2 linked regions of the Arthrobacter sp. ERGS1:01 genome follow. The protein of the gene in region 1 interacts with the protein of each later gene in a pairwise test. Links are inferred from orthologs where the notes say so. Each region holds a gene or a part of one and is shown on either strand. Other genes may lie near its edges.

Region 1 (9,157 bases):
GCTAAATCGCTGACGCGATTTAGCGGGAACCTGGCGAGTGTGGGCCCACCAATCCGCTCCTGCCGAGTGAACTGCTCCCCGAAAGTTGGACTGATTAATTCGGTTCCTTACTTTCGGGGAGTTTTTTATGGATTCGCGGAGTTCGTTGAGTGCTCGGCAGCGGGTTGCTGCCATAGGGTTGTTCGAGGAAGGCTTCGGCTATGGTGCGGTTTCTTCTCGGCTGCAGGTCAGCAGGGATGCCTGTAAGCGCTTGGAGCAACGTTTCAAGATTTGGGGTAGGGCCGCTTTGGATAGACGACCGGCTGTGCCAGCGTATTCATTTGAGTTCAAGATCAAGGTGGTTCGTCAGTTCCTCGCTGCTGAAGCAACATCGACGGAACTGGCCCAGTTGTATCACTTGAGTTCGCCGAAACTCGTTCAAAGCTGGGTTCGGCGGTATCGCCAGGACGGTGAGGACGCTCTCAAGCCCCGGCCGAGGGGCCGCCCACACACCGCCGTGGACCAATTGCCTACCGAGGTTAGCGAGCTTGAGAAGCTGCGCCTTGAGAACCAGCGGTTGCAGGCCGAGAATGCCTACCTAAAAAAAGTACGGGCCCTGAGGAACCAACCACCGCGTTGAAGGTTAGCGCCGTGATCGCCCTCAGGGCCTCTCACCCCTTGCCCCTGCTCCTGGCCGCGGCCGGGCTGCCCCGCTCTACGTTCTTCCACCGCCAGGCCGCGCTCACGGCCCCTGACCGGCACGCAGAACTCCGTGCCCGGATCCACGAGGTCTTCACCGAGGCCAAGGGCCGCTACGGGCACCGACGCATCCATGCGTTCCTGCGCCGCCAGGGATGGCAGGTGGCGAAGAAGACCGTGTTAAAGCTGATGCGCGCCGAGAATCTGGTCTGCAAGGTCCGCAGCAGTCGCCGCAGGTATTCCTCCTACAAGGGCCAGGTCGGCAAGATCGCTGAAAACCTACTCAAGCGCCAGTTCGTCACCGCGGCACCGAACCTGACGTGGGTGACCGATGTGACCGAGTTCAAGGTCGCGGACCGCAAGGTCTACCTCTCCCCGGTCATGGACCTGTTCGACCGCTCCGTGGTCTCCTTCGCGGTCTCCGAGTCGCCCAACACGGCCTTCACCAACCGATCGCTCAGCGAGGCGATCAGCACTCTGGGACCGGGTGAGGCACCAATGGTGCACTCGGACCAAGGATTCCAGTACCAACACGCCAGCTGGCAGAAGCTGCTCAGCAACGCCGGCATGACCCAATCGATGTCCCGCAAGGGCAATTGCCTGGATAACTCAGTGATGGAGAACTTCTTCGGACACTTAAAAGAAGAGATGTTCCACCACCAAGAACACACCAGCCCCGAAAGCTTCATCACTGAACTCGAGGACTACATCCGCTGGTACAACAAAGACCGCATCTCGTTAACACTCGAGTGCCTGAGCCCGATGGAATACCGGGCCCAGGCACTCGCTACCTAGACTCTTATTTACCAAGTCCAACATTCGGGGACCAGTTCACGAGCGTGGGCCCAACTAAACACCAACCCCGAAGGGGCCGGTGCCACCACTTGGTGGCACCGGCCCCTTCGGCGTATCCAGGGACGGCGCCCGAGTTGTCGTATTCACACAATTAGGGGTCCCGGAGCTTAAAGGACATATCCTCAAGGAATGGCACCGAAGAACACCAATGCAGCACTCACTCCGTCCGCCGGAGCGACGGCACCGGCACGGCGCACCCCGGCGGCCGCGAACACCTCCGAAACGCTCGAGCGTTTGCGCGCCAATATTGGCCCGCTGTCAACCACCATGCTGCGTGAGCTGGAAAGCACCCTGCCCTGGTACCGGCGGCTCAGTGCCGATGAACGCTCCTCCCTTGGTTTGGTGGCGCAAAACGGCATTGCGGCCTTTGTGTCCTGGTATGAACATCCCTCCTCGCCCAGCTGGGTCCTCTCGGACGTCTTTGGCACGGCGCCGACGGAGCTTACCCGCTCCATCAGCCTGCAGCGGGCCCTTCAATTGATCCGCACGGTGGTCCAGGTGGTGGAGGACCGGGTCCCGGAACTGGCCAGCGCCAATGAACAGGTGAGCCTGCGCGAGGCCGTGCTGCGGTACTCCCGCGAGGTGGCCTTTGCCGCCGCCGACGTCTACGCCCGTGCCGCGGAAAACCGCGGTGCCTGGGACACCCGCCTTGAGGCGCTGGCGGTGGATGGGATCCTGCGCGGCGAGAACATCGACGCCCTGCAGTCGCGCATTTCCGCCCTGGGCTGGACGTCCCACAGCCGTTTCACGATCATGGTGGGCCAGGCCCCGTCCGAGGCCAACCCCACCTACCTCGCCTCCGTGCGCCGTGCCGCCGGCCGGTTTGCCGCCGACGCCATGGTGGGAATCCAGGGCGACCGGCTGATCCTGGTGCTCGGCGACGTGTCGGACCCGGAAACGGCGTACCTGCGGCTCAGCGAGCTGTTCGCCCCCGGTTCCGTTGTCTACGGGCCCATGGCACAAACCCTCGCGGACGCCACGGCCTCGGCCAAGGCGGCATTTGCCGGGATGGCCGTTGCCAAGGGCTGGGCCGCGGCACCCCGGCCCGTGTCCGCCGACGATCTGTGGCCCGAGCGCGTGATCGGCGGTGACGATTCCGCCCGGCGGGCCCTGCTGGCCAACATCTACCGGCCGCTCGTGGCGGCATCCAACGGGCTCGAGGAGACGCTCAGCAGCTACCTGCAGCTTGGCCACTCCCTGGAGGCTGCGGCCCGTGACCTGTTCGTCCACTCCAACACCGTCCGTTACCGGCTCCGCCGGGTGTGTGACGTCACCGGATGGGACCCGCTGATCCCCCGGGAGGCCTTCGTGCTCCAAACCGCGCTGGTCGTGGGACGCCTCGCCCCGCCGGTCCGCTCGTCCGCGGAGCGTCCCGGGGGCCGGGGCTGACACTGGTCCGACGTTCGCGCCCGGTGCGGGAGGCAAACCGCACTTATTGTAGACTTCCTACAAATCCACCCTGTGAGCTTGGTGTACCGAAACACCGTGCAAACGCCCCCAAGTTTGGAAAGCTGGTTAATGTGCTTGCAATCGTCTGCCCTGGACAGGGTTCACAAACTCCCGGCTTCCTTTCGCCCTGGCTTGAACGCCCCGGCGTAGAGGAAAAACTGGCTTCCCTCAGTGAGGCGGCCGGCATCGACCTGCTGACCCACGGCACCACCTCTGACGCGGAAACCATCAAGGACACCGCCATTGCGCAGCCCTTGATCGTCGCCGCCGGCTTGATCGCCGCCGAGGCCCTGCTGGACGCACCGCTGGCCGGTCTGCCCGTGGTGGTTGCCGGCCACTCCGTCGGTGAGATCACGGCCGCGGCAATCACCGGAACCCTGAGCAACGCCGACGCCATGACGTTCGTGCGCGAACGGGCCAACGGCATGGCTGTTGCCGCCGCCGCCACGCCCACCGGAATGGCCGCCGTCGTTGGCGGGGACCCGGAGGAGGTCCTGGCCGCAATCGCCGGCGCCGGCCTGACGCCGGCCAACATGAACTCCAAGGGCCAGACGGTCGCCGCGGGCACCCTGGAGCAGATCGCCGCCCTCGTGGCCGCCCCGCCGGCCAAGGCCCGCGTGATCCCGCTCCAGGTTGCCGGCGCATTCCATACCCACCACATGGCCCCGGCCGTTGCCGGCCTTCAGGCCCTGGCTCCGTCGCTTTCCACGCACACGCCCACGGTGCCGCTGCTCTCCAACTACGACGGCGGCGTGGTACCCAGCGGTGCGGCGGCACTTGAGTCGCTCATCGCCCAAGTTTCCCGGCCCGTCCGCTGGGACCTTTGCATGGACACCATGGCCGCCATGGGCGTCACATCGCTGATTGAACTCACACCGGCCGGAACGTTGACGGGACTTGCCAAGCGCGGCATGACCGGCGTTGCCACCGTTGCAGTGAAAACTCCCGAAGATCTGGAGTCCGCCAAGGAACTGCTGGCAGCCGAGGCCGCCAAGCGGGAAGAAGGAACCGAGTGAGCACGCCGACGCTGAAACAAAACCCCGTACGCGAAGGGACCCGGATCCTGGGCATTGGCGCCTACCGCCCCAACGTCATTGTGACGAACGCGGACGTCTGCCAGTGGATTGACTCCTCCGACGAGTGGATCCAGCAGCGCACGGGCATCATCACCCGCCACCGCGCCCCGCGTGACGTCTCCGTGGTGGACATGGCCGAGGCCGCGGCCCGCGAAGCCATCGCAAACGCCGGGATCGAGCCGTCCCAGGTGGGCGCCGTCATCGTCTCCACCGTGACGCACCCGTACGCCACGCCGTCGGCCGCCGCGCTCATCACCGACCGGCTGGGCGCTTCCCCCGCCCCCGCCTACGACGTCTCCGCTGCCTGCGCCGGCTACTGCTACGGCATTGCCCAGGCCGACGCCCTGGTCCGTTCGGGCACCGCCGAGTACGTCGTGGTCATTGGCGCCGAGAAGCTCTCCGACGTCATCAACAACCACGAGCGCACCATCTCCTTCCTGCTCGGCGACGGCGCGGGAGCCGTGGTGATCGGCCCGTCCGATGAGCCCGGCATCGGCCCCTCCGTCTGGGGTTCGGACGGCAGCAAGTGGGACGCCATCGGCATGACCCACTCGCAGCTGGACATCCGCGACTTCGCCGAAGAGGGCATGCGCGCCGGCACCGACCTTGACCTGGCTGCCGCCGGCGAGACCCAGGCCAGCCTGTGGCCCACCCTGCGCCAGGACGGCCAGACCGTGTTCCGCTGGGCTGTCTGGGAGATGGCGAAGATGGCCAAGAAGGCACTCGAGGTTGCCGGCGTCACCGCCGAGGACCTGGGCGCCTTCGTACCGCACCAGGCCAATATGCGCATTGTTGACGAGCTCGCCAAGCAGTTGAAGCTGCCGGAATCCGTCATCATCGCCCGTGACATCGCCGACGCCGGCAACACCTCCGCGGCGTCCATCCCGCTGGCAACACACCGCCTGCTGGCCGAGAATCCGGAACTCTCCGGTAAGCTCTCGCTTCAGATCGGTTTTGGTGCCGGTCTGGTGTTTGGCGCCCAAGTGGTGCGCCTGCCCTAGAAACGGACAGAACAGCAAACCATAACCGTGGTTTGATCAATACTGCCTGAAAAGATCAAAGTCCTTGATCGCAGTGAAACAAATAAGAGAAGGAGCCATCAATGGCTAGCAACGAAGAAATCCTGGCCGGCTTGGCCGAAATCGTCAACGAAGAGACCGGCCTTGCCCCCGAGGCAGTCGAGCTCGACAAGTCCTTCACGGACGACCTGGACATCGACTCGATCTCCATGATGACCATCGTGGTCAACGCCGAAGAGAAGTTCGACGTGAAGATCCCGGACGAGGAAGTCAAGAACCTCAAGACCGTGGGCGACGCAGTCAGCTTCATCGCCGGCGCTCAGGCGTAATTTAGCGCAGCAGCTGCCCTTTCCGCTAGAGCGACACAGGGCATGGTGGATGGCCGGCACTTCTTGGGTGCCGGCCACCCACAGCACCTTCGTGACTGTCCTGTACATATTATTTTTCAAGAGAGTTGAACCATGGCCCGCAAAGTTGTCATCACCGGACTGGGAGCGACCACGCCGATCGGCGGAGACGTCCCGACCATGTGGAAGAACGCCCTCAAGGGTGTTTCCGGCGCCCACACCCTGACCGATGACTGGGTGGAAAAGTACGACATCCCCGTACATTTCGCCGCCCGGGTCACGACTCCCGCAACCGACGTGCTCAGCCGCGTCGAAGCCAAGCGCATGGATCCGTCCACCCAGTTCGCCGTGGTTGCCGCCCGTGAAGCCTGGAAGGACTCCGGCCTCGAGGAGATCGACCACGACCGCCTGGCCGTGGCCTTCGCCACCGGCATCGGCGGCGTCTGGACGCTCCTGGACGCCTGGGACACCCTGCGTGAGAAGGGTCCGCGCCGGGTCCTGCCCATGACGGTTCCCATGCTCATGCCCAACGGCCCGGCCGCAGCCGTGAGCCTGGACCTTGGTGCCCGCGCCGGTGCGCACACCCCCGTTTCCGCCTGTGCCTCGGGCACCGAGGCCCTGCACCTGGGCCTTGAACTGATCCGCTCCGGCAAGGCCGACGTCGTCGTGGCCGGTGGCGCCGAAGCCGCCATCCACCCGCTGCCCATGGCTGCGTTCTCCTCCATGCAGGCACTGTCCAAGCGCAACGACAACCCCGAAGGTGCCTCACGTCCCTACGACGTCAGCCGCGACGGCTTTGTCATGGGTGAAGGCGCCGGTGCGCTGGTCCTCGAAGCCGAGGAGCACGCGATCGCCCGTGGCGCCCGCATCTACGGCGAACTGGCCGGCACCTCGGTCACGGCCGACGCCTACCACATCACCGCCCCGGACCCCGAGGGACTCGGTGCCACGCGTGCGCTGAAGGCTGCCTTGTTTGACGCCCGCGCCCAGGCCGAGGACGTGGTGCACGTCAACGCGCACGCCACCTCCACGCCCGTGGGCGACCGTCCCGAGTACACGGCGCTGCGCGCCGCCCTCGGTGACCACGTGGACAATGTGTGCGTCTCCGCCACGAAGTCCCAGACCGGCCACCTGCTGGGTGCCTCGGGCGCCGTCGAGTCCGTGCTGACGGTCCTGGCCGTCTACCACCGCCTGGCTCCCGTCACTATCAACCTGGAAAACCAGGATCCGGAAATCCCGCTGGACGTGGTGACCGGTACCCCGCGCGAACTGCCCGAGGGCCAGATCATGGCGTTGAACAACTCGTTCGGCTTTGGCGGCCACAACGCCGTTGTTGCGATCCGCAGCACCGGCCCCAAGGTCGAGATGGCCTAGGCTTTCGCCCTGTACAAATGCGGCGCCCACCAATTGGTGGGCGCCGCATTTTTGTGCCGAAGGGTTTAGCCGACGTGGTGGAGCCAGCGCACGGGGGCGCCGGCGGCCGCGTGGCGGAAGGGTTCGAGTTCCTCATCCCAGGCCTCGCCCAGGGCCAGCGACAGCTCCTGGTAGACGGCGGAGGGTTCACCCTTGCCGGCCTCGTAGGCGTAGCGGATGCGGTCCTCGGAGACCATGATGTTGCCGTGGACGTCGGTGACGGCGTGGAAGATGCCCAGCTCGGGGGTGTGCGACCAGCGGGATCCGTCGACGCCGGGGCTCGGTTCCTCGGTGACCTCGTAACGCACATTGGCCCAGCCGCGCAACACGGAGGCAAGCCGGGCGCCGGTGCCTGCGGGGCCCGTCCAAGCGTATTCGGTGCGCAGCACATTGGGCGCCGCGGGCTGTGCAGTCCACTGCAGATCCGTGCGCTGATCCATCACGCCTGCGATGGATGACTCAATATGTGGGCACATGACAGCCGGGGCTGAGTGCACAAACAAGACACCGCGCGTCATAACGACGTTCATTCCATCCTCCATTGCAGTAGGTGCGTCTTCCCCAACGACCTTCTCAACGGATGAATCATGTGTTGCGCGGCATGGTGTGAACCTGCCCGGATTGCCTGGCCTTCCGTGGTGGCAAATCAAGCCCTGGCGGTCGATTATTGTTCTCGGTGCCGTGGCTCCCTATCATTGTGCCGTAGCGGCGCCAATTACGCCACCGTAAGTCCGAAAGTGCCGCGAGAGCCTGGTTCTAGGCCCGGGGATGGGCTTGTTTGTAGCTGTCCCGGAGCCGCTCCACCGATACGTGCGTGTAGAGCTGCGTGGTGGCCAAGGAGCTGTGGCCAAGGATCTCCTGGACGGCGCGCAGGTCGGCACCACCGTCGAGGAGGTGTGTCGCGGCGGAGTGCCGCAGCGTGTGCGGGCCGGTCGCGGAGGTGTCGCCCAGGGCATCGAGCACGGTCGCGACGACGCTCCTGGCGGTGCGCTGGTCGATCCGTCCGCCGCGCTTGCCCAGGAACAGTGCGGGCCCGCTGTGCGGGGCAGCCAGGGCCGGCCGCCCCACCTCGAGCCACCGTTGGACGGCCCGGGCCGCAGGAACACCGAACGGGACCACGCGTTCCTTGTTTCCCTTGCCGAGTACCGTGAGTGTGCGCCGTTCCATGGTGAGATCGTCCACGTCCGTTCCGGCAAGCTCCCCCACCCGGATGCCGGCGGCGTAGAGCAGTTCCACCATAGCGTGGTTGCGCAGCGCAAGGGGTTCCCCGGCGGCGGCTTCGGCGGCCAGGGCATCCATGAGCCGGCGGATCTGCTGCTGTTGCAGGACGGCCGGCAGGGTTTGTTCGCGTTTGGGTGCCTTGAGGCGGAGCGCCGGATCAAGTTCCAACAGTTCCTCCCGAAGCGCCCACGCGGTGAAGCTGCGGACCGTGGCGGCCCGGCGGGCGAGGGTGGAGCGGGAGAGGCCCGCCGCGCTTTGTTCCCCCAGCCAGCGTCGCAGCAGGGCAAGGTCCAGCCCGGCCAGGGTGCTGATGCCCTCGGTGACGGCGTGGAGGAGGAGTGCGTCGACATCCCCGCGGTAGGCGCGGACGGTGTGGACCGAGCGGCCCCGCTCTGCCACCAGGTAACGTTCAAAACCGTCCGCGGCTTGTGCCAGGGGTGCGGGCAGGCGCGCCCGTTCGTCATGATCCACACACCCACTGTGCGCTGTTCGCACCGGCGGGGCAAGTTGGCGCGCTGCAACCATCCTGCGACGGCGTCCGGATGGCCCGCGGACGCCGGTCAGCCCAGGGCCGCCCGGAACGCCGCCTCCATGTCCGCCGAGGAAACGGCAACGACGACGCTGCGCGGGAGGGCATGGTCCGGAGTTTCCGTCGCGGCGGCAAAGGCGTCGGCGGCAGCGTGGGCAACGTCCGCCGCCGACCACCCGTACACTCCCCCGCCAATCGCGGGAAAGGCCACGGAATGTGCACCGAGCTGCCCCGCGAGGTCCAGGGAACGGGCAAAGCATCGCTGCAGCAGGGTCCGGTCCGTTTGGCCGGCATGGCGGTTGGGGCCAACGGTGTGGATGACCCAGGTCGCCTTGAGCATTCCGGCTCCTGTGGCCACGGCGTCCCCCATGGCCAGCCCGTCCGGATACCTGGTGCGCCGCAGCTCCCGGCATTCCGCCAGCAGCTCCGGACCGGCCGCCCGGTGGATGGCTCCGTCGACGCCGCCACCGCCCAGGAGCGATGAGTTGGCGGCGTTGACCACGGCGTCAACGTCAAGGGTGGTGATGTCCGCACGAATGATGGTGATCTCCATGGACCCACGCTAGCAAC
Region 2 (8,963 bases), 1.2 Mb from region 1 along the record:
GCCCGGTTCGTGGAGCGGGCCACCTCGGCGGCAAGCAATGCGAAGGGCGCCGGTTGCGGATCGCAGATGAAGTATTCCCAGTCGCCGCTGCGGTCCAGGCGCAGGGCGGCGGGATAGCCGGTGTCAAAGGCGGTTTTGTAACTTCGAAGCGCTGTCCAACCGGCAAACCAGGCGTCTAACAGTTCCTCAAGTTCAGTGGAACCAGATGTCATGCACCAAGCCTATGCCGCACCGGACCCCCTTGCCACGAACAGCCCGGGCGATCCACGCGCGGGCCCGCATTTGGCGGCACAAAGTACGCTTAAATACGTGGCTTTGAACAAGATTGTGCTCTTTTACGGTTTTACCCCTGTCCGGGACCCGGACGCGGTGCGGCTCTGGCAGCGGGCCCTGTGCGAGAAGCTCGGGCTCAAGGGCCGGATCCTCATCTCCAAGGACGGCATCAACGCAACCGTCGGCGGCGACATCAAGGACCTCAAGCAGTACCTGAAGACCACCCGCGAATACGCCGGCTTCAAGGACATCGACATCAAGTGGTCCGACGGCACGGGCGACGATTTCCCGCGCCTGAGCGTCAAGGCCCGCGATGAAATCGTGAGCTTCGGCGCCCCCGGCGAACTGAAAGTCGACGAAAACGGCGTCGTCGGCGGAGGCACGCACCTCAAGCCCGAGGAACTTCACGAGCTCGTCGCAGCCAAGAAGACCGCCGGCGAGGAGGTCGTCTTCTTTGACGGCCGCAACGCCTTCGAAGCCCAAATCGGCAAATTCAAGAACGCGATCGTCCCCGACGTCGCCACCACCCACGACTTCATCACCGAACTCGACTCCGGCAAGTATGACGACCTCAAGGACAAGCCCGTGGTCACCTACTGCACGGGCGGCATCCGTTGCGAGGTCCTCAGCTCACTCATGGTGAACCGCGGCTTCAAGGAGGTCTACCAGATGGACGGCGGGATCGTCCGCTACGGGGAGACGTTCAAGGACAAGGGCCTGTGGGAGGGCTCGCTGTACGTGTTCGACAAGCGCATGCACATGGAATTCAGCGACGAGGCCGCCACGATCGGCCGCTGCATCCGTTGCGAAAACCCCACCAACAAGTTCGAGAATTGCTCCAACCCGAGCTGCCGCAACCTGAACCTGTACTGCGCCGACTGCTCCGCCGACCCGGCCACCCTGCAGTGCCCCCAGGGTTGCACGGACTAGCCAAAGAACGACGACGGCGTCCCCGGCCGGGTGCGCCCGGCTACTCCGGGGGCAGTTCCTGCAGGCTGTCGCCGTCGTAGAAACGGGCGGCCTTGTAGACCATGGGCGCTTTGTCGTTCACGTCGGCATGGCGGACCCGGCAAATAAACACCGTGTGGGTCTTGGCCTGGAACCGTTCACGGATTTCCGCTTCGAGCATGGCCGCCGAACCGTCAATCAGCGGGGAGCCGTGCGGCCCCTCATGCCAGTCGATCGTGGCAAATTTGTCCTCCGCCTTGGAGGAGAACACCGAGACGACGTCGCGCTGGTCGTTGGCCAGGATGTTCACGCCGAGGTGGGTTGCCGCGTGCAGGGCCGGGTAGGTCGATGAGGTGCGCTGGATGCAGACCATGATCAGCGGCGGGTCCAGGGACACCGTGGCGTAGGAATTCACGGCCAGGCCGCGTGCCTTTTCCCCCTCCCGGGTGGTGACCACGGTGACTCCCGTGACGAATTGGCGGTTGAAGCCCCTCATCATGGCGGGGTCGGGATCGTTGAGCTGCGGCGGGGTAAGCATGGTGTCGGTCATTAGTCGTCTCCCAGTGATGTGATGCCCAGGGCGGTCAATAGTTGGCGGGGGTCCCAGGTGACGCGTTCCTTGCTGAGCCGGCCGTCGGTGAACGTGCAGAAATTCGAGCCGTAGGTGTTGACCTGGCGGTTCGTGGCCGGGACGCCGAAGAATTCGTTGCGGTGGGTGCCGGTGCTGCTCCAATAGATCGCCAGATGACCGTCCTGCTCGATTAGGTCCTCAACCGTGGTGGTCAGGTCCGGGAACGCTTCGCGGGTGGTGCGGACCGCGTCCTTGAACTCCGCGGCGCTGAGCGGATGGGTCGATCCATGGGCGGTCCGCTCAAAATCGTCGGCCAGCAATGAGTCCAGGGCGTCGACGTCGCCGTCGTCCCAGACGGCGTGCCACACCTGGCGTACGCGGGTTTTCAACTCTGATTCCTGTGGCATGGCCAAACATTCTCCTCATTGAGCGTTGTTGTATGGTACTCACCGTAATCCAGCTCACATGCCAGCGTCAAGATTGTGTGACGCGTGGCGGCCCGGGCCTTGGATGTTTTGAGGCGCAACCCCGCAAGATCATTGAATTATGACGCGCATGGGAGGACTTTCGCGTCAGGGCGTTGACGATGTGAAAAGCGAGTGGTTATAGTCTGTACCATGCAACAAGTGGTGACAGTGAGGTCATCGCCCGCAGGCCGGCCGCACCTCTTCGTACAGAGCGGCACGGCACAGATCGAAAGGCTTCAATGATGCGCTTCTCCATCTTCCACGCCCTTGGGGCGCCCGGTGACCTTAAAAACTACAACCAGCACATGAAAGATGCCCGTGAATACGCCCAGGCAGCCGAATCCTATGGTTTCTGGTCCACCTGGTACACGGAACACCACTTTGGCCACGAGGGCCAGGAGCTCACACCGAACCCGGTCTTGATGGGCACGGACATCGCCGCCCGCACCTCCTCCATCCGGATCGGCCAGGCCGCCGCCATCGCCACCTTCTGGCATCCGCTGCGCCTGGCCGAGGACCTGGCCCTGCTGGACCAGCTCTCCGACGGCCGCGTTGAAGTGGGCGTGGGCCGCGGACTCTACGGCCGCGAGGCGTTGAACCTGAACGAACTTGCCGACCCCCGCGACCAGGAACAAAACCGGGCACTCTTCGAGGAAACCGTTGAGGTCATGCGCAAGGCCTGGACCGAGGACTTCTTCAGCCACAAGGGCCAGTTCTTCGAATTCCCCAAGCCCGGCGTGAAGTGGAGCCACCCGATGTCTCCGTCTACGCCCGACTTCACCGACGGCGACGGCGTCATCACCAAGATGTCGGTGGTACCCAAGCCGTTCCAAAAGGAAATGCCGCTCTGGCAGGTCATCGACACCCCGCGCTCCATCCAAAACGCCGGCCGCGACGGCATCCAGGGCATCTTCTGGCTCCCGCCGGTCTCCGCACTCAAGCCGCGCTTTGAGATGTACAGCCAGTCGGCGTCGGTCGCGCAGGGACGCAACGTGCCGCTCGGCGAAGGCATCGCGCTGGTCCGCGACCTCTATGTCGCCGACACCATGGAGCAGGCCCGCGAGGAATTCGAGGAGGCCGTCATGAACTCCTACAAGTGGATCACCCACTGGCGCGGACTGGGCAACATGATGGAGGACGGCGAGGAACTCACCGCCGCCCACAAGCTGGACTTCGATTTCCTCATGGATCGCAACATGCTGGTGGGCACCCCGGACTTCGTGGCGGAGAAGATCGAGGAACTCCGGCGCGAGGTGGGGCTGGAGCACATGATGCTCTGGACCACCCACCCCGGACTGGACCACAAGAAGGCCATGCGCAGCCTGGAGCTGTTCTCCGAACACGTAAAGCCGCGCTTTGACTCCGCCAACTAGCCCCCGGCCCGGCGCGACGCCGACGACGGCAAACTCGGGTGCGCTCGACGCCGTCCTGCGCAAGGTGGTCCTCTATAAAGAGGAGGTGCTGGCGGAAAACGGCACCCGGCCCGAACGGCCGGCACTGCGCGCCACCGTGGCCGCCGTCATCGCCAACCCGTGGCTGGGCACCGGCCCCGCGGCGGATTTGTCCGCCGCGGCCGAGGCCATGGCGCCGCATTTGGCCAAGCTGCTGACCGACCGGCTGATTGACTCGCTCGGAGGAGCCGCGGCCATCGAGGCCTTCGGCAAGGCCGCCATCGTGGGCACCTCGGGGGAGATCGAGCACGGCGGCGCGCTGATCCACACGCCGTTCTTCGGCAACCTCATGCGCGACTTCCTGCAAGGGGAATCGATCATTTGCTTCGCCGACTCCCGTGCCGAGGCGGGGGAGACCCTGGTGGTGCCCATGTGGCACAAGACCCAGGCCGCCACGCGCAGCCACTACCAAACCGTCTCGGCCCGGGTGTCCGACGGCCCCCGCGCCGGCGAAATCGTCATTATCGCCGCGGCCTCCACCGGCCCGCGCCCCCACGCCCGCATAGGCGACCGAAAAACAGACCCCGCCGTTAGGGCACAAGACCTGGAGAGCGTACTCGCATGAAAATTCGCAAGGTAGTCACCATCATTGAGGAAATCACCACGGAAGGCGGCCGCCCCGTAACGCCCGCCGCCCGGGTGGCAATTGTCGCCGCCGTGATCGAAAACCCGTGGGCCGGCCAGGGCTTCGTTGAGGACCTGGGCCCCGGCATCGACGCCACCGCCTCCGACGTCGGCGCACTGCTGGCCCCGGCCGTGCTGGAAGCCCTCGGCGCCACGGCGGAGGCCTACGGCAAGGCCGCCATCGTGGGGCTGAACGGGGAGGTCGAACACGGCTCCGCGCTGATCCACACGCTGAAGTTCGGCGACCACTTCCGCGACGCCGCCCATGCCACCACGCTGCTGCCCGCCGTCGAGAAGCGCGGCCCGGCCGGGATCATCTTCGACATCCCGCTCAAGCACATCACCGATGCCACCATCCGCTCCCACCACCAGACCATCGAGGTGCGCATCGCCGACGCCCCGCATCCCGACGAGCTCATCATTGCGCTCGCCGCAGCCTCGCAGGGCCGCCCCCAGCAGCGCCTGGCCGATTTCGCCCCCGGGCAATAGGCCATGGCCCTGCCGCGGCTGGTCCTGCTGCACGGCGTCGGGCTGGACCACACCATGTGGGAGCCCGCCGCCGCGCTGCTGGCCGGCAGCTTTGAGGTCACGGCCCTGGAATTGCCCGGCCACGGCGGCAGGGCGCCGGCCCGCGACGGCATCACCTTGGCCGAGATGGCCGACGACGTCGCCACGCAGCTTGCGCCCGGAACGCACCTGGCCGGGTTCTCGCTGGGCGCCTTGGTGGCCCAGCACATCGCCGTGCACCGCCCGGAGCTCGTGGCCAGCCTGAGCTCGGTGAGCTCGGTCTGCCAACGTTCGGATTCCGAACGGGAGGCGGTACTCGCCCGCCTCGCTGCGGCGGAAGCGGACTTTCCGGCCAGCGTGGCCGGCTCCCTGCAACGCTGGTTCCCCGATGGCGCGGCACCGGAACTGGCGGCCGCGACGGCCGCCACGCTGCACGCCAACAACGTGCGCTCCTACCTGAACTGCTATCGGGTCTTTGCCACGGCCGACGCCGAAATCGCGCCCGAACTCGGGCGGATCACGATGCCGGCACTGGCCCTGACCGGCGAGTTGGATCCCGGCTCCACACCGGAGATGACCCGCCGCCTGGCCGCGGCCATCCCGAACTGCGCCGCCGTCGTCGTCCCCGGGGCCAGGCACATGCTGCCGGCCGAACAACCGCGGGAGTTCGCGGCCGCCCTGACCACATTCATCGAAGGGACCTGCCATGACGAATGAGAAGAAATACCAGCACTACATCGGGGCGCAGTGGGTGGCCCCGTCCTCCGGCGAATACTTCCAGAGCACCAACCCGGCCACCCTGGACGTCCTCTACAGCGCCGCCCGCGGCAACGCCGAGGACGTCGGCAGGGCGGTCGACGCCGCGCACGCCGCGTTCGAGGACCCGCGCTGGCGGGACCTCAGCCAGACCAGGCGCGGGCACCTGCTGCGCCGACTCGGCGACCTGATCGGAGAACATGCCGAGGAACTGGCGCACATGGAGACCCTGGACAACGGCAAGCTGCTGCGTGAAATGCGCGGCCAGCTCGCCGCCCTGCCGGAGTACTACTACTATTACGCGGGCCTGGCGGACAAGATCCAAGGCGACGTCATCCCGACGTCGGACCGGCGCGTGCTCAACTACACCACCCGCGAGCCGTTGGGCGTGGTGGGTGCCATCACGCCGTGGAATTCGCCGCTGACCCTGACCACCAGCAAGCTGGCACCAGCACTGGCCGCCGGCAACACGATCGTCATCAAACCCTCGGAGTACACCTCCGCGACGGTGCTGCGGCTGGCCGAGCTCACGGCCGAGGCCGGCTTCCCGCCGGGCGTGGTCAACGTGGTGACGGGGTTCGGCGGCGAAGCCGGCGCCGCCCTGGTGGAGCACCCCAAGCTCGCCAAGGTCTCCTTCACCGGCAGCACCCTGACCGGCTCGCGGATCGCGGCCAGCACGGCGTCGCGGTTCATCGGCTCCACCCTTGAACTGGGCGGAAAGTCGCCCAACATTGTGTTCGACGACGCCAACGTCGCCAATGCGTCCATGGGCGTGGTGGCCGGCATCTTCGCGGCGGCCGGGCAGACCTGCATCGCCGGCAGCCGCGTCTTCGCCCACAAGTCCGTCTACGACGAACTCCTGGAACGCGTCACCGAGCGTGCCCGCAGCATCGTGATCGGCAACCCGCTCGACGACGCCACGGAACTGGGCCCGCTGGCCTTCGCCGACCAGCGCGAGAAGGTGGCCGGCTACGTGGACCTGGGCGTCAGCGAAGGCGCCACGGTGCGCACGGGCGGCCGCAGGAGCGACGGCGGCCTGGGCGGCTACTTTTACGAACCCACCGTCCTGACCGACGTCGACAACAATATGCGCGTGGTCCGGGAGGAGATCTTCGGCCCCGTGGCGGCCATCATGCCGTTCGAGAGCGAGGAGGAAGTGGTCCGGCTGGCCAACGACACCGAGTACGGGCTGGCGGCGGGCCTGTGGACCCAGAACCTCTCCCGGGCGCACCGCCTTGCCGGCCGCCTCGACGCCGGCACCATCTGGGTCAACACCTACCGGGCGATGTCGCCGATGTCCCCGCGCCAGGGGTTCAAGAACAGCGGCGTGGGCGTTGAGCATGGCACCGAAACCATCCGTGAGTACACGCGGCTCAAGAGTGTGTGGATCAACACCAATGAAGAGCCCGTGGCCGATCCCTTCATCATGAGAAGCTGATCATGCCGCTGGTTGAAGTCTCCGTATCCGCCGGGCGGACGCCGGAGCAGATTCGCGCCCTGATCCACGAGCTCCACGCCGCCGTGGAGCGCACCGTCAACGCCAAACCCGAACACATCAAGGTGATCGTGCGGGAGATCCCACGAGCCCACTGGGCCGCCGGCGACCTCACGCTGGCCGAGATGGATGCCATACCACCGTGATCTTGTATGGTACACAGTGAGGCCTTTAGCGCTTGATTTCAAGGGTCTTCACGCACGCCGTCCCGTGACATTGCCTTGTAGCTTGGCGAATATGTGTCAAAAAGGGCAAGTTTGGGGAAATCTATTGACTTCCCACCATTCGAATAAATAGAGTTCCTACCATGCAAGAGGGTATCGTGATGCACACCACAACAACTCCCACCCCGCTGGGCGGCTTCAACGACGTCGCCCTGCTGGACCGCATCCGCGAACTGGTCCTGGGCGGCGAATACACGCCCGGCACGGCACTCTCCGAAGTCAAGCTGGCCGACCACTTCGAGGTCAGCCGCACACCCGTCCGCGAAGCACTCAAGCAACTGCAAATTGAGGGGCTCGTGGAGATCCGGCCCAAGGTCGGCACGTTCGTCCGGGAGATTTCCCGGCGCGAAATCATTGAAATGTTCGAGGTCAAGGAAACCCTCGAAGGCATGGCGGCCCGCCTCATGGCCCGCCGCGGCAGCATTCCCGAACTGGCGGCCCTGCGCACCAATGTGGAGGCCTCCGAACAAGCCGTGCGGCACAACGACTCCGTTGCCTACGCCGAGCTGGTGCACGATTTCCACGAGACCATCGTCGCCGGCGCCGACAACCGCAAGCTGGCCGAACACTACCGGACCCTGATGAACCAGATGGCCTACCACCGGCTGGTGCTCAAGTCCGTCCAGCATCCCGGCCGGCTGGCCGTCTCCACGGCCGAACACCGGCGGGTCCTGGAACTCATCACGCAAAAGGACGGCGTGGGGGCCGAACTGGCGATGCGGGACCACGTGGTCATCTCGGCCAGGGAAGTCATGATGGATTCGGCCATCGACCGCAAGTAACGCTCTACCGCAAGCAAGGGCCCGCCGGCGCCAGGCACGCTCCACCGCCTCCGGCAGCCCCTCTATGACAAACCCCCAATTTCATGGCTGAACGCGCCCCCTGCTGGTGGACGTGACGCTGGGCAGCACCCTGCTGCCGAAATTCTTCGCGATAGGACAAACGCAATGGCGCGTATAGACGAATCGAGTACTGCCGACGACCGCGGGTACCGGGACAGCCTGACCAAAGTTGAACCGTACGGGGTGGAGCACATCCCCGAGGTGGAACGCCACGGCAAGGCCAGCTCCCAGTTCTTCATCTGGTTTGCCGCCGGCATGAACTTCCCCATCATCGTGCTGGGCTTCAGTGCCACCTACTTCGGCCTGTCCATGGCGGGGGCCGTCACGGCCATCGTCGCCGGCGCGTTCATCGGCTCGGCCACCATGGGCATCATGTCCCGCATGGGCGTCCGGCTGGGCGTGCCCCAGCAAATGCAGGCCCGCGGCCCCCTGGGCTTCATCGGAAACCTGTTCCCCGTGGCCTACGTCAACGTCTTTGCCGGCGTCGGCTGGGCCGCCGTGACGGTCATCCTCGGCGGCAAGGCCATCGCGGAAATGACCAGCCTGCCGTTCTGGCTTACGGCCCTGGTCTTGATGCTGCTGCAACTGGCGGTGGCCGTGATCGGCTACAACCTGATCCACTTCCTGCAACGGATCCTGGCGATCGTGCTGTTCCTGGCCTTCATCATGATCACCATCGTCACGGTGTCCCGCGGCGGCGTGAGCCTGGCCGCCAACCCGCACGCCGAGGGATTCCTCGGGGCGGGCAGCTGGATCACCTTCTTCGGCTACTTCCTGGCGTTCCTGGTGGCCTGGCTGCCCTTCG

The links.
Region 2: the proteins of AL755_RS14560 (region 1) and AL755_RS20075 interact in binary tests that used the Escherichia coli proteins (3 or more experiments, as listed by UniProt). The link is inferred for Arthrobacter sp. ERGS1:01 from one-to-one orthologs.

The regions. Positions count from the first base shown.
Region 1 is NZ_CP012479.1:2,333,268-2,342,424, forward strand. Bases 3,801-6,783 are described here. They hold AL755_RS14560 (acyl carrier protein), read left to right. Parts: upstream 3,801-5,160; coding sequence 5,161-5,406; downstream 5,407-6,783. Other genes in these bases: AL755_RS14550 (ACP S-malonyltransferase), read left to right, coding at 3,801-3,998; AL755_RS14555 (beta-ketoacyl-ACP synthase III), read left to right, coding at 3,995-5,059; fabF (beta-ketoacyl-ACP synthase II), read left to right, coding at 5,539-6,783. Outside these bases: AL755_RS14545 (PucR family transcriptional regulator), read left to right, coding at 1,663-2,922; more of AL755_RS14550, read left to right, coding at 3,054-3,800; more of fabF, read left to right, coding at 6,784-6,798; AL755_RS14570 (DUF3145 domain-containing protein), read right to left, coding at 6,864-7,367; AL755_RS14575 (tyrosine recombinase XerC), read right to left, coding at 7,594-8,529; AL755_RS14580 (O-acetyl-ADP-ribose deacetylase), read right to left, coding at 8,619-9,140. UniProt on the Escherichia coli protein: Carrier of the growing fatty acid chain in fatty acid biosynthesis.
Region 2 is NZ_CP012479.1:3,561,757-3,570,719, reverse strand. Bases 3,904-6,692 are described here. They hold AL755_RS20075 (alpha/beta fold hydrolase), read left to right. Parts: upstream 3,904-4,826; coding sequence 4,827-5,558; downstream 5,559-6,692. Other genes in these bases: AL755_RS20070 (aldehyde dehydrogenase), read left to right, coding at 5,548-6,692; AL755_RS20080 (amino acid synthesis family protein), read left to right, coding at 4,272-4,823; AL755_RS20085 (amino acid synthesis family protein), read left to right, coding at 3,904-4,275. In the rest of the region: AL755_RS20110 (GNAT family N-acetyltransferase), read right to left, coding at 1-212; oxygen-dependent tRNA uridine(34) hydroxylase TrhO, read left to right, coding at 310-1,203; AL755_RS24200 (flavin reductase family protein), read right to left, coding at 1,244-1,771; AL755_RS24195 (ester cyclase), read right to left, coding at 1,771-2,199; AL755_RS20090 (LLM class flavin-dependent oxidoreductase), read left to right, coding at 2,499-3,632; more of AL755_RS20085, read left to right, coding at 3,616-3,903; more of AL755_RS20070, read left to right, coding at 6,693-7,035; AL755_RS20065 (tautomerase family protein), read left to right, coding at 7,038-7,238; AL755_RS20060 (GntR family transcriptional regulator), read left to right, coding at 7,418-8,098; AL755_RS20055 (purine-cytosine permease family protein), read left to right, coding at 8,264-8,963. UniProt on the Escherichia coli protein: The physiological role of BioH is to remove the methyl group introduced by BioC when the pimeloyl moiety is complete. It allows to synthesize pimeloyl-ACP via the fatty acid synthetic pathway through the hydrolysis of the ester bonds of pimeloyl-ACP esters.